2 linked regions of the Duganella zoogloeoides genome follow. The protein of the gene in region 1 binds, or shares a complex with, the protein of each later gene. Links are inferred from orthologs where the notes say so. Each region holds a gene or a part of one and is shown in the gene's direction. Other genes may lie near its edges.

Region 1 (4,435 bases):
GACGCGCGGCAGGGTGGTTTTATCGCCCTTGTAGGTGCCGGTGTCGATGCGGCCGTACTCGGTATCGCCCTCGACCTTGATGCGCGGCTCGGTGTAGAACGCACCGACCGACAGGCTGGCGCGGTCCAGCGCCGGCGATGGCTGGGCAAACGCCAGCGCGGAGACAGTGGACAGCGCCAGCAGGGAGGCGGTATAGATGGCGGTACGGGCGGACGGGGTGCGGAAAGACATGACTACTCCATAAAAAAAGTTGCGTGACGGTATGGGCGGATCATATCAATCACACAGTTGATTTAACGTCGGCGCACTCCCAAGCTACACGTGGGACTGCTCCTACTCAGGAGCAGGCAGAATATTCAGCAATTGTCGTACTCAATGAGTACATGCCGGCCATTTTCCGCTATACTTGCGGGTCTGGTCTTTTCGGACCAGTTTTTTTGAAATCACGGTGGGCAGGGTTCAGACTCCGCGCACCGCATGTTAAAGGTAAATATCATGACCGTAGAAAACATCAACAAAGCCGCGATCATCGCGGACAACGCCCGTGGCCAAAAAGACACCGGCTCGCCAGAAGTGCAAGTTGCACTGCTGACCGCCCGCATCAACGAACTGAACGGCCACTTCAAGGCCCACAGCAAGGATCACCACTCGCGTCGCGGTCTGATCATGATGGTTAACCGTCGTAAAAGCCTGCTGTCGTACCTGAAGAACAAGGATGCTACCCGTTACCGCGATCTGATCGCCAAACTGGGTCTGCGTAAGTAATTTTATTGCGCCCTTAGCTTCAAAAGAAATGCCTGCGCCAGTTTACTGTCGCAGGCATTTTGTCATTTGTGCAGACGAAAAAATTGCTAGCTGGAATAGTCATTTGACAAGCTGGCATGGTGTTAAGAGCAAGTGTAGCAAAGGCGGCAGCCACAGATGCCGCCCGTGGTGAGGTGAACGACAGCGCCTGAAAATCTGTCGGCAAATAGAAAGGGATTTACCCATGTTTAATAAAGTTACGAAAACCTTCCAGTACGGCCAGCACACGGTCACGCTGGAAACCGGCGAAATCGCTCGCCAAGCCTCTGGCGCAGTGCTGGTGTCGATTGAAGACACCGTCGTACTGGCTACCGTGGTGGCGCGCAAGGATGCCAAGCCGGGCCAGGACTTCTTCCCGCTGACCGTCGATTACCTTGAAAAGACCTATGCAGCCGGCAAGATTCCCGGTGGTTTCTTCAAACGTGAAGGCCGCCCTTCGGAAAAAGAAACCCTGACGTCGCGTCTGATCGACCGTCCTATCCGCCCGCTGTTCCCAGAGGGCTATATGAACGAAGTGCAAGTGATCATTCACGTGCTGTCGGTCAACCCGGAAATCGATCCTGACATCGCTTCGATGATCGGCGCTTCGGCCGCATTGTGCGTGTCGGGCGTGCCGTTCAACGGCCCGATCGGCGCTGCCCGCGTGGGTTACGCCAATGGCCAGTACATTCTCAACCCAACGGTTGAACAGCTGAAAACCTCGCAGATGGACCTGGTCGTTGCAGGTACCGAAGCGGCCGTGCTGATGGTGGAATCGGAAGCCAAGCAGCTGTCCGAAGAAATCATGCTCGGCGCCGTGGTCTTTGGCCACACCCAGATGAAAGCTGTCATCGACGCCATCCATGACCTGGTACGCGACGGCGGCAAGCCGGAACAAGTGTGGACCGCGCCAGCGAAAAACGAAGCGCTGATCGGCCGCGTGACCCACTTCGCCGAAGCGAAAATCCGCGAAGCGTATCAAACCCGCGACAAGCAGGCACGTACCGACAAGCTGCGTTCGATGCACTCGGAAGTCGTCGCTGAACTGGGCGCCGAAGCGGCTGCCGCTGGCGCCGTGTCGCCGGACGGCGTCGAAGTTGGCAACATCCTGTTCGACATGGAAGCCAAGGTCGTGCGTTCGCAGATCCTCGAAGGCGAGCCACGCATCGACGGCCGCGACACCCGCACCGTGCGTCCGATCTCGATCCGCACCTCGGTCCTGCCGCGTACCCACGGTTCGGCACTGTTTACCCGTGGCGAAACCCAGGCCCTGGTCGTAGCAACCCTGGGCACCGCCCGCGATTCGCAAAAGATCGATGCACTGATGGGCGAGTTCACCGACTCCTTCATGCTGCATTACAACATGCCACCGTTCGCCACCGGCGAAACCGGCCGCGTCGGTACGCCGAAGCGCCGCGAAGTCGGCCACGGCCGCCTGGCCAAGCGCGCGCTGATCGCTGCGCTGCCGGAAGCTGACGAGTTCAGCTACGCTGTGCGCCTGGTGTCGGAAATCACCGAATCGAACGGTTCGTCGTCGATGGCGTCGGTCTGCGGCGGCTGCCTGGCGCTGATGGATGCCGGCGTGCCGATGAAAGAGCACGTGGCCGGTATCGCCATGGGCCTGATCAAGGACGGCGGCAAGTTTGCCGTGCTGTCGGACATCCTGGGCGACGAAGATCACCTGGGCGACATGGACTTCAAGGTTGCTGGTACCCGCAACGGTATCACCGCGCTGCAGATGGACATCAAGATCCAGGGCATCACCAAGGAAATCATGCAAGTGGCACTGGCGCAAGCCAAGGAAGGCCGCGAGCATATCCTGGGCGAAATGCAAAAAGCCATGCCAACCGTGAAAACGGAACTGTCCGATTTCGCACCGCGCCTGATCACCATCAAGATCAATCCGGAAAAAATCCGTGACGTAATCGGCAAAGGCGGCGCCGTGATCCGCGCGCTGACCGAAGAGACCGGCACCCAGATCGACATCAGCGACGAAGGCGTGGTCACCATCGCTTCCGTCGATGCTGCTGCCGGCCAGGAAGCCAAGCGCCGCATCGAAGAACTGACCGCGTCGGTTGAAGTAGGCAAAACCTACGACGGTACCGTGCTGAAACTGCTGGACTTCGGCGCCATCGTGCAAGTGATGCCAGGCAAAGACGGCCTGTTGCACATTTCGCAGATCGCCAACGAGCGTGTGAACGCCGTGGCCGACTACCTGAAAGAAGGCCAGCAAGTGCGCGTCAAGGTCCTGGAAACCGACGACCGCGGCCGCCTGAAGCTGTCGATGAAAGCTGCTGCTGAAGAAGCAGCTGCTGCTGCGCAGTAATCTGAGTTAGCTCAGCAAAAAAGCCGCCTGGTGTCACCCGGGCGGCTTTTTTTTCGTCCTGTTTTTCTTCCTTATTTACCTTCATAAGTTATGCGGAAAATGCGGCCACCAAAATCGTCCGACACCAGCATCGAGCCATCGGCCAGCGTGGCGATATCGACCGGGCGGCCCACGACTTCCTCGTCGCGTAGGAAGCCGCTGATGAAGGCCGTATCGCTGACGACTTTGCTGTTGTAGAGCGTAATCAGGCGCACCTCGTAGCCGCTCTTGGTGGTGCGGTTCCATGAGCCGTGGTTGGCCACGTAGACATTGTTGCGATACGCTTCCGGGAACTGCTTGCCTGTGTAAAAGGTGAGGCCGAGTGGTGCCACGTGCGGGCCCAGCTTGGCGACCGGTTCGACAAACTCTTCGCACTGGCGGCCCGCGCCGAATTTCGGGTCGGGCAGCACGCCGCCGTGGCAGTACGGGAAGCCGAAGTGCAAGCCGGCTTTGGGCGCGATATTGAGTTCGCACGATGGCGTGTTGTCGCCCAGTTCGTCGCGGCCGTTATCGGTGAACCACAGCGCTTTCGTTGTAGGGTGGAAGGCGAAGCCCACCGTGTTGCGCACGCCCCGTGCGTATTCTTCGAGGCCGCTGCCGTCGGCGTTCATGCGGTAGATCTTGGCGTGTTTGGTGTCGTCGGTGTCGCAGATATTGCACGGGGCGCCGACCGGGATGTACAGCTTGCCGTCGGGGCCGGCCTTGATGATTTTCTCGCCGTGCCATTTGTCGTTTGGCAGGTTCACTTTCACCACGGCGTACTTCGGCTGTTGCGCGTAGTGTTGGTCGATATTGTCGAAGCGGATCACGCGGCCGATTTCACCGACGTAGAGCGCGCCGTTCAGCAGCGCCACGCCGATCGGGTTTTCCAGGCCGGAAGCGATGGTGATGACCTCGGCTTTCTGGCCGGCGCGCGGTACCAGTGCGTACACCTTGCCGGCCTTGCGCGAGCCGACATACACGATGCCGCTCGGCGACACCGCCAGGCTGCGCGCGGCATCGACGCCATCGGCGTACACACTGATACGGAAACCTTGCGGCAGCTTGAAGCCGGAAAGATCAATGCCGTCGGCATCGGCCGCCGTGGCTGAGGTTGCTGCTGTGGCCGCCTTAGATGCAGCGGCCGCCGTGGCTGCCGTGGCCGGCGTTGCCATGGCCTTGGCGCTTGCCGGTTTCGGACCGGCCGCCACGTAATCGGCCAGTAGCGCGATCTGGGCGTTGGTCAGTGCCGGCGACCAGGCCGGCATATTTTTCTCGGGCACGCCCTTGGCGATGATCTTGACCAGG
Region 2 (5,409 bases), 3.0 Mb from region 1 along the record:
ACGTGGGTGGCGTCGGCTTTTTCCGCGATGCGGATTGGCGGAATGCGGACCATATCGCCTTCGACCAGGCGATACAACTGGTCGATACGCCCCTTGTTGACGCGCACCTCGCCCGAACGCAGGATGCGATAGACGTGACTCTTCGGTACACCTTTGCAAATTCGCAACAGGTAATTATCGATCCTTTGTCCAGCGTCTTCTTCGGAAATAGTGACGAACTGCGCCTGCAGCGGGACTTGCGACGAGGGTACTGCGCCGGTGGTCGCGGAATGTGACGGGGGGACAACATCATTTTGCATCTTCATTTAAGCTGTCTTCCCAGAAATCTCTCTAAGTCCTTCATTTTGAATATATAATCATTTCGCTGCGGCATACACTGCGGCTGGTGTAAGAAGAAAAGCATATTTTACACAGGGGCGTCCTACCTGGCCTCGCCTAATTGCAAATTCAGGGGGAAATACGTATACGCACCACCCTTGCCGATATCAAGGTTGCACCGTTGTTGTAATCGGTTAGTGGCAGGGAGGCAGGATCAGAATGATAGTATTGTAAGGATAAAGTGCGGCCAGCCGGTCAAGAGTCGGCTGGCCGATTGATGAAGTTGATAACGCTTGCCGTTTCCGCCGGACCCCATGCTTTGCTGCAAGCTCAACGGATGGCTGTCACCAGCCCTGTAACATTTCAGCCCGGCACACTGTCGTCGCTGCGATATTGATTACTTGTAGTATGTAAGCTTGAGGATTTGGCTCTCAACGTTGCTGCTCACCGCCTGTATTTCTCTGCCGTCCTTATGGGCCGCATGGAGGTGTACAGGTGATGCGAGCCCGCGGCCTGACGTTCAGCCTCTCAGCGCCCAGTTGCGTCCGCAGCGCCGGTTACCTCCCGCGCTGCTGCTCCGCACAGAATGGGCAATACCCCCCGCAATCGTTCTGACTCTTCGCGTATACCCCAAAACCTTCGTCGCCGGCTTCCACGAGCCGACGGCATAGAGCTGGCCTACGGGTCGCGGAGTTAAAAAAATGAAACGCATGTTGTTTAATGCTACGCAGCAAGAAGAGCTGCGCGTAGCGATTGTCGATGGTCAGAAACTGATCGATATCGATATCGAAACCGCCGGACGCGAACAGCGCAAGTCCAACATCTACAAAGGCGTGATCACCCGCATCGAACCATCGCTCGAAGCTTGCTTCGTCAGCTACGGCGAAGATCGCCACGGTTTCCTCCCATTCAAAGAAGTAGCGCGAACTTATTTCAAGGAAGGCGTCGATGTTCGCAACGCGTCCGTCAAGGAAGCATTGCGCGAAGGCCAGGAAATCATGGTCCAGGTCGAAAAGGAAGAGCGCGGCAATAAAGGCGCCGCCCTGACCTCTTTCGTGTCGCTGGCCGGTCGCTACCTGGTCCTGATGCCGAACAACCCGCGCGGTGGTGGTGTTTCGCGTCGCGTCGAAGGTGAAGAGCGCCAGGAACTGCGCGAGACCATGGACAAGCTCGACCTGCCAGCAGGCATGTCGGTCATCGCCCGCACCGCCGGCATCGGCCGCAACGTCGATGAACTGCAATGGGACTTGAACTACCTGATGCAACTGTGGCGCGCGATCGAAGGCGCTGGCAAGTCGGCTTCCGGCGCCTTCCTGATCTACCAGGAGTCGTCGCTGGTGATCCGTGCCATCCGCGATTACTTCCAGCCCGATATCGGCGAGATCCTGATCGATACCGACGAGATTTACGAGCAGGCACACCAGTTCATGAGCCACGTGATGCCCGACATGGTGCACCGTGTAAAGCGTTACAGCGACGACGTGCCGCTGTTCTCGCGCTTCCAGATCGAACACCAGATCGAAACCGCCTACAGCCGCACCGTGCCGCTGCCATCGGGCGGCGCCATCGTCATCGACCACACCGAAGCCCTGGTGTCCGTTGACGTCAACTCGGCCCGCGCCACCCGCGGTTCCGACATCGAAACCACCGCCTTCAACACCAACTGCGAAGCGGCCGAAGAAGTGGCCCGCCAGCTGCGCCTGCGCGACCTGGGCGGCCTGATCGTGATCGACTTCATCGACATGGAAGTGGCCAAGAACCAGCGCGAGGTCGAACAACGCCTCAAGGATGCGCTGCACCACGACCGTGCCCGTGTCCAGATGGGCAAGATTTCGCGCTTCGGCCTGATGGAACTGTCGCGCCAGCGCCTGCGTCCGTCGCTGTCGGAAGGTTCGCACGTGACCTGCCCGCGCTGCTCCGGCACCGGCCACATCCGTGATACCGAATCGTCGGCCCTGCAAGTCCTGCGCATCATCCAGGAAGAGGCGATGAAGGAAAACTCGGCCACCATCCACGTGCAAGTGCCCGTCGATGTGGCAGCGTTCCTGCTCAACGAAAAACGCGGCGAAGTGCTGAAAATCGAGAACCGTCACCGCATTTCCGTGATTCTGATCCCGAACAAGCACCTCGACACGCCGCACTACAAGCTTGAGCGCATCAAGCATGACGATCCGCGCCTGGAGGACAGCCAGGCCAGCTACAACCTGGCCGAGCAAGCGGAAACCGACATGGCCTACAGCAAGCGCCAGAAGGAAGAAGCCAAGCCACGCCAGGAAGCCATGGTCAAGACCATCACCCCTGACCAGCCAGCACCGCTGGTCGAGCGCAAGCCGGCCGAAACCGTCATCACGCCAGCCCCGGCCCCGGTGCCGGCGCCAGCGCCGAAAGGTTTCTTTGCCAAGCTGTTCAGCTTCCTGAGCCCGGAACCGGCGAAACCGGTCCTGCCGCAGCAGCCGACCATCGTGGTCAAGGCGCCGTCGCCGGACCGTAATGCCGACCGCAACGCCACCCGTGGCCCCCGCGGCCGTACCCGCACCGGCAAGAATGGCCGTCCGGAACGCGAAGAGCGCGAACCAGGCGCCGCCCGTCCGGTATCGGACGAGACCAAGGCCGCCGACGCCGGCCGCCCGGCCCGTCCACCGCGTCCACCACGCGAACCGCGTGAAGGCCGTGAGCCACGCGAAGGCCGCGACAATGCACCAGCAGACGGCCAGCCGCCACGCGAACGCACTGAACGCGCCGAGCGTCCTGAACGCGCGGAACGTCCCGAGCGCGGCGAGCGTCCGGAACGTGGTGAGCGTCCGCCACGCGAACCGCGTCCACCACGTGAACCACGTGCCGACAAGGCGCCGGTGGAAGCCAAGGTTGATGAGCTGGCACTGGGCGCAGGAGCACCGGTTGCCGCAGCGTCGGTTGCCGCCTCGGGCACCTTCGCAGCAGGCGTGTTGGCCCCTGCGACGGGTCCTGAAGCCGAAGCCACCAGCATCCTGAAAACCGCACCGAATGCCGGTCCGGAAGGCGAAGCGCAAGACCTGGCAGGCGAAGGCGATGAGCCGCGTCGTCGCCGTCGTCGTGGCGGCCGCAACCGTAACCGCCGTGATCGTGATGGCGAAGGCCAGGACAACGAGGCAGGCGAAGGCAGTGAGGGCGCCGATGGCGAGCAAGGCTACGCCGAGCACGATGGTGCGCAAGTCGCAGCCGTTGCAGCACCGGCAGCAGCCGCAGCCGCCGCAGTTGAGGCTGCTCCTGCCGCCGAACAAGCGCCGGCACCAGTTGCCGAGCCTGTCGTGGCAGCAGCCACGCCGGCAGCGGACGTCGCCCCGGCCGCGCCAGTTGTTGCCAAGGCGCCAGCCCCGGCAACAGTGGAAGTCGCCAGTGAAACAGCACCAGCAGTAGCAGAGCCGGCCGCTCCGGTGGCCGCAGCAGCGCCAGTGGTATCGGTAGCAGCACCGACCGCAGCGCAAGCGCCAGCAGCACCGGTGGCAACTGCCACTGAAGCACCACTGGCACCTGCTGCGCCTGCTGAGCAGGTTGCACCAGCAGCGCCGGCCGTGGCAGAAGCCGCGCCAGCGCCGGTGGCAGCAGCCGAGGTGGAAGCGCCAGTTGCGCCCGTTGCGCCAGCAGCGGTGGCCGCAGCGCCTGTAGCCGAAGCCGCTGTGGTAGCAGCCCCTGTAGCAGCACCGGCGGTTGCCGAAGCAGCGCCAGCACCAGTTGCAGAGGCGCCAGTCCCTGCACCAGTGGCGGCTTCTGCTCCAGTAGCGACTGCTGCTCCTGCTGCGGTGGAGGCTCCGGCCCCTGCTCCAGTGGCAACTCCGGCACCAGCACCAGTCGCAGCACCTGCCCCAACCGCAGCGCCTGCACCTGTGGCAGCAGCGACCCCGGCCGACCTGCAAGCCGTGCTCGGCTCCGCCGGCCTGACCCTGGCGGCCACCGATCCGGAAAAACTGCGCGCCGCGCAGGAAGCTGCCGCCAAGGTGGTAGCGCCGGTCCGCGTGCCACGCGAGCGCAAGCCGCTGCCGCCGCAGAACGACGAGCCGATGGTGCAGATCGACACGCGCCGCTGATCGTTGCGGTGAGCTGATCAAAGGGAAGCCTCGCGCTTCCCTTTTTTTATGCACTGTCGCAGCCGGCAAAAGCTCATCGGGCACGGTTGCCCTGGCCGGGTGTATGGCTACGAGCAACGCCCGCTCGTGGTATCGTAAGCACATGGCGCAGTCAGTACAGCGCGGAACTACCTTTCAATCCCAGCAAGTTTAGAGTTCAGACCACGAGTCATGTCAGAGAAAGTCATCATGATGACCGCGCAGCGCGCCAGCGCGCCGGCCATCCCCTTCCCGCTCGAAGCGCCCACCGGATTGCTTGCCGACCGCCTGGCGCGGCCGCTGCACGACCTGCGCATCTCGGTCACCGACCGCTGCAATTTCCGCTGCGTGTACTGCATGCCCAAGGCGGTGTTCAACAACGATTACCAGTACCTGCCGCATACCGCGCTGCTGTCGTTCGAGGAAATTACCCGTATCGCCCGCATCTTCATTGCCCACGGCGTCGAAAAAATCCGCCTGACCGGCGGCGAACCGCTGCTGCGCAAGAATCTCGAACGCCTGATTGGCATGCTGGCCGAACTGAAAACCGTCAGCGGCAAGCCGCTCGACCTCACGCTCACCACCAATGCCTCTCTGCTGGCGCGCAAGGCGCAGTCGCTCAGGGACGCCGGGCTGCAACGGGTCACCGTCTCGCTCGATGCGCTCGACAACGCCACCTTCCAACGCATGAACGATGTCGATTTCACGGTGGACGACGTCTTGAAAGGGATCGACGTGGCGCACCAGGTGGGCCTGGGGCCGATCAAGATCAATATGGTGGTCAAGGGTGGCATGAACGACCAGGAAATCCTGCCGATGGCGCGCTACTTCAAGGACACACCGTACATCCTGCGCTTTATCGAATACATGGACGTGGGCGCCTCCAACGGCTGGAAAATGGATGAAGTGATTCCATCGTCGGAGGTGGTACGCCGCATCGGCGCCGAACTGCCCCTGGCGCCGGTGGCCGCCAACTACAGCGGCGAGACCGCCGCGCGCTGGCGGTATG

The links. The genes of interacting proteins can lie anywhere in the genome.
Region 2: the proteins of pnp (region 1) and SR858_RS04835 are in contact, whole or in part, in a cryo-EM structure (PDB 9QH0), measured with the Escherichia coli proteins. The link is inferred for Duganella zoogloeoides from one-to-one orthologs.

The regions. Positions count from the first base shown.
Region 1 is NZ_CP140152.1:4,058,508-4,062,942, reverse strand. What follows is about bases 598-3,548. They hold pnp (polyribonucleotide nucleotidyltransferase), read left to right. Parts: upstream 598-988; coding sequence 989-3,109; downstream 3,110-3,548. Other genes in these bases: SR858_RS17905 (PQQ-dependent sugar dehydrogenase), read right to left, coding at 3,181-3,548; rpsO (30S ribosomal protein S15), read left to right, coding at 598-765. In the rest of the region: SR858_RS17920 (hypothetical protein), read right to left, coding at 1-231; more of rpsO, read left to right, coding at 496-597; more of SR858_RS17905, read right to left, coding at 3,549-4,435. UniProt on the Escherichia coli protein: Involved in mRNA degradation. Catalyzes the phosphorolysis of single-stranded polyribonucleotides processively in the 3'- to 5'-direction. Also involved, along with RNase II, in tRNA processing.
Region 2 is NZ_CP140152.1:1,103,292-1,108,700, reverse strand. What follows is about bases 658-4,582. They hold SR858_RS04835 (Rne/Rng family ribonuclease), read left to right. Parts: upstream 658-1,019; coding sequence 1,020-4,382; downstream 4,383-4,582. In the rest of the region: SR858_RS04840 (RluA family pseudouridine synthase), read right to left, coding at 1-305; GTP 3',8-cyclase MoaA, read left to right, coding at 4,593-5,409. UniProt on the Escherichia coli protein: Endoribonuclease that plays a central role in RNA processing and decay. Required for the maturation of 5S and 16S rRNAs and the majority of tRNAs. Also involved in the degradation of most mRNAs.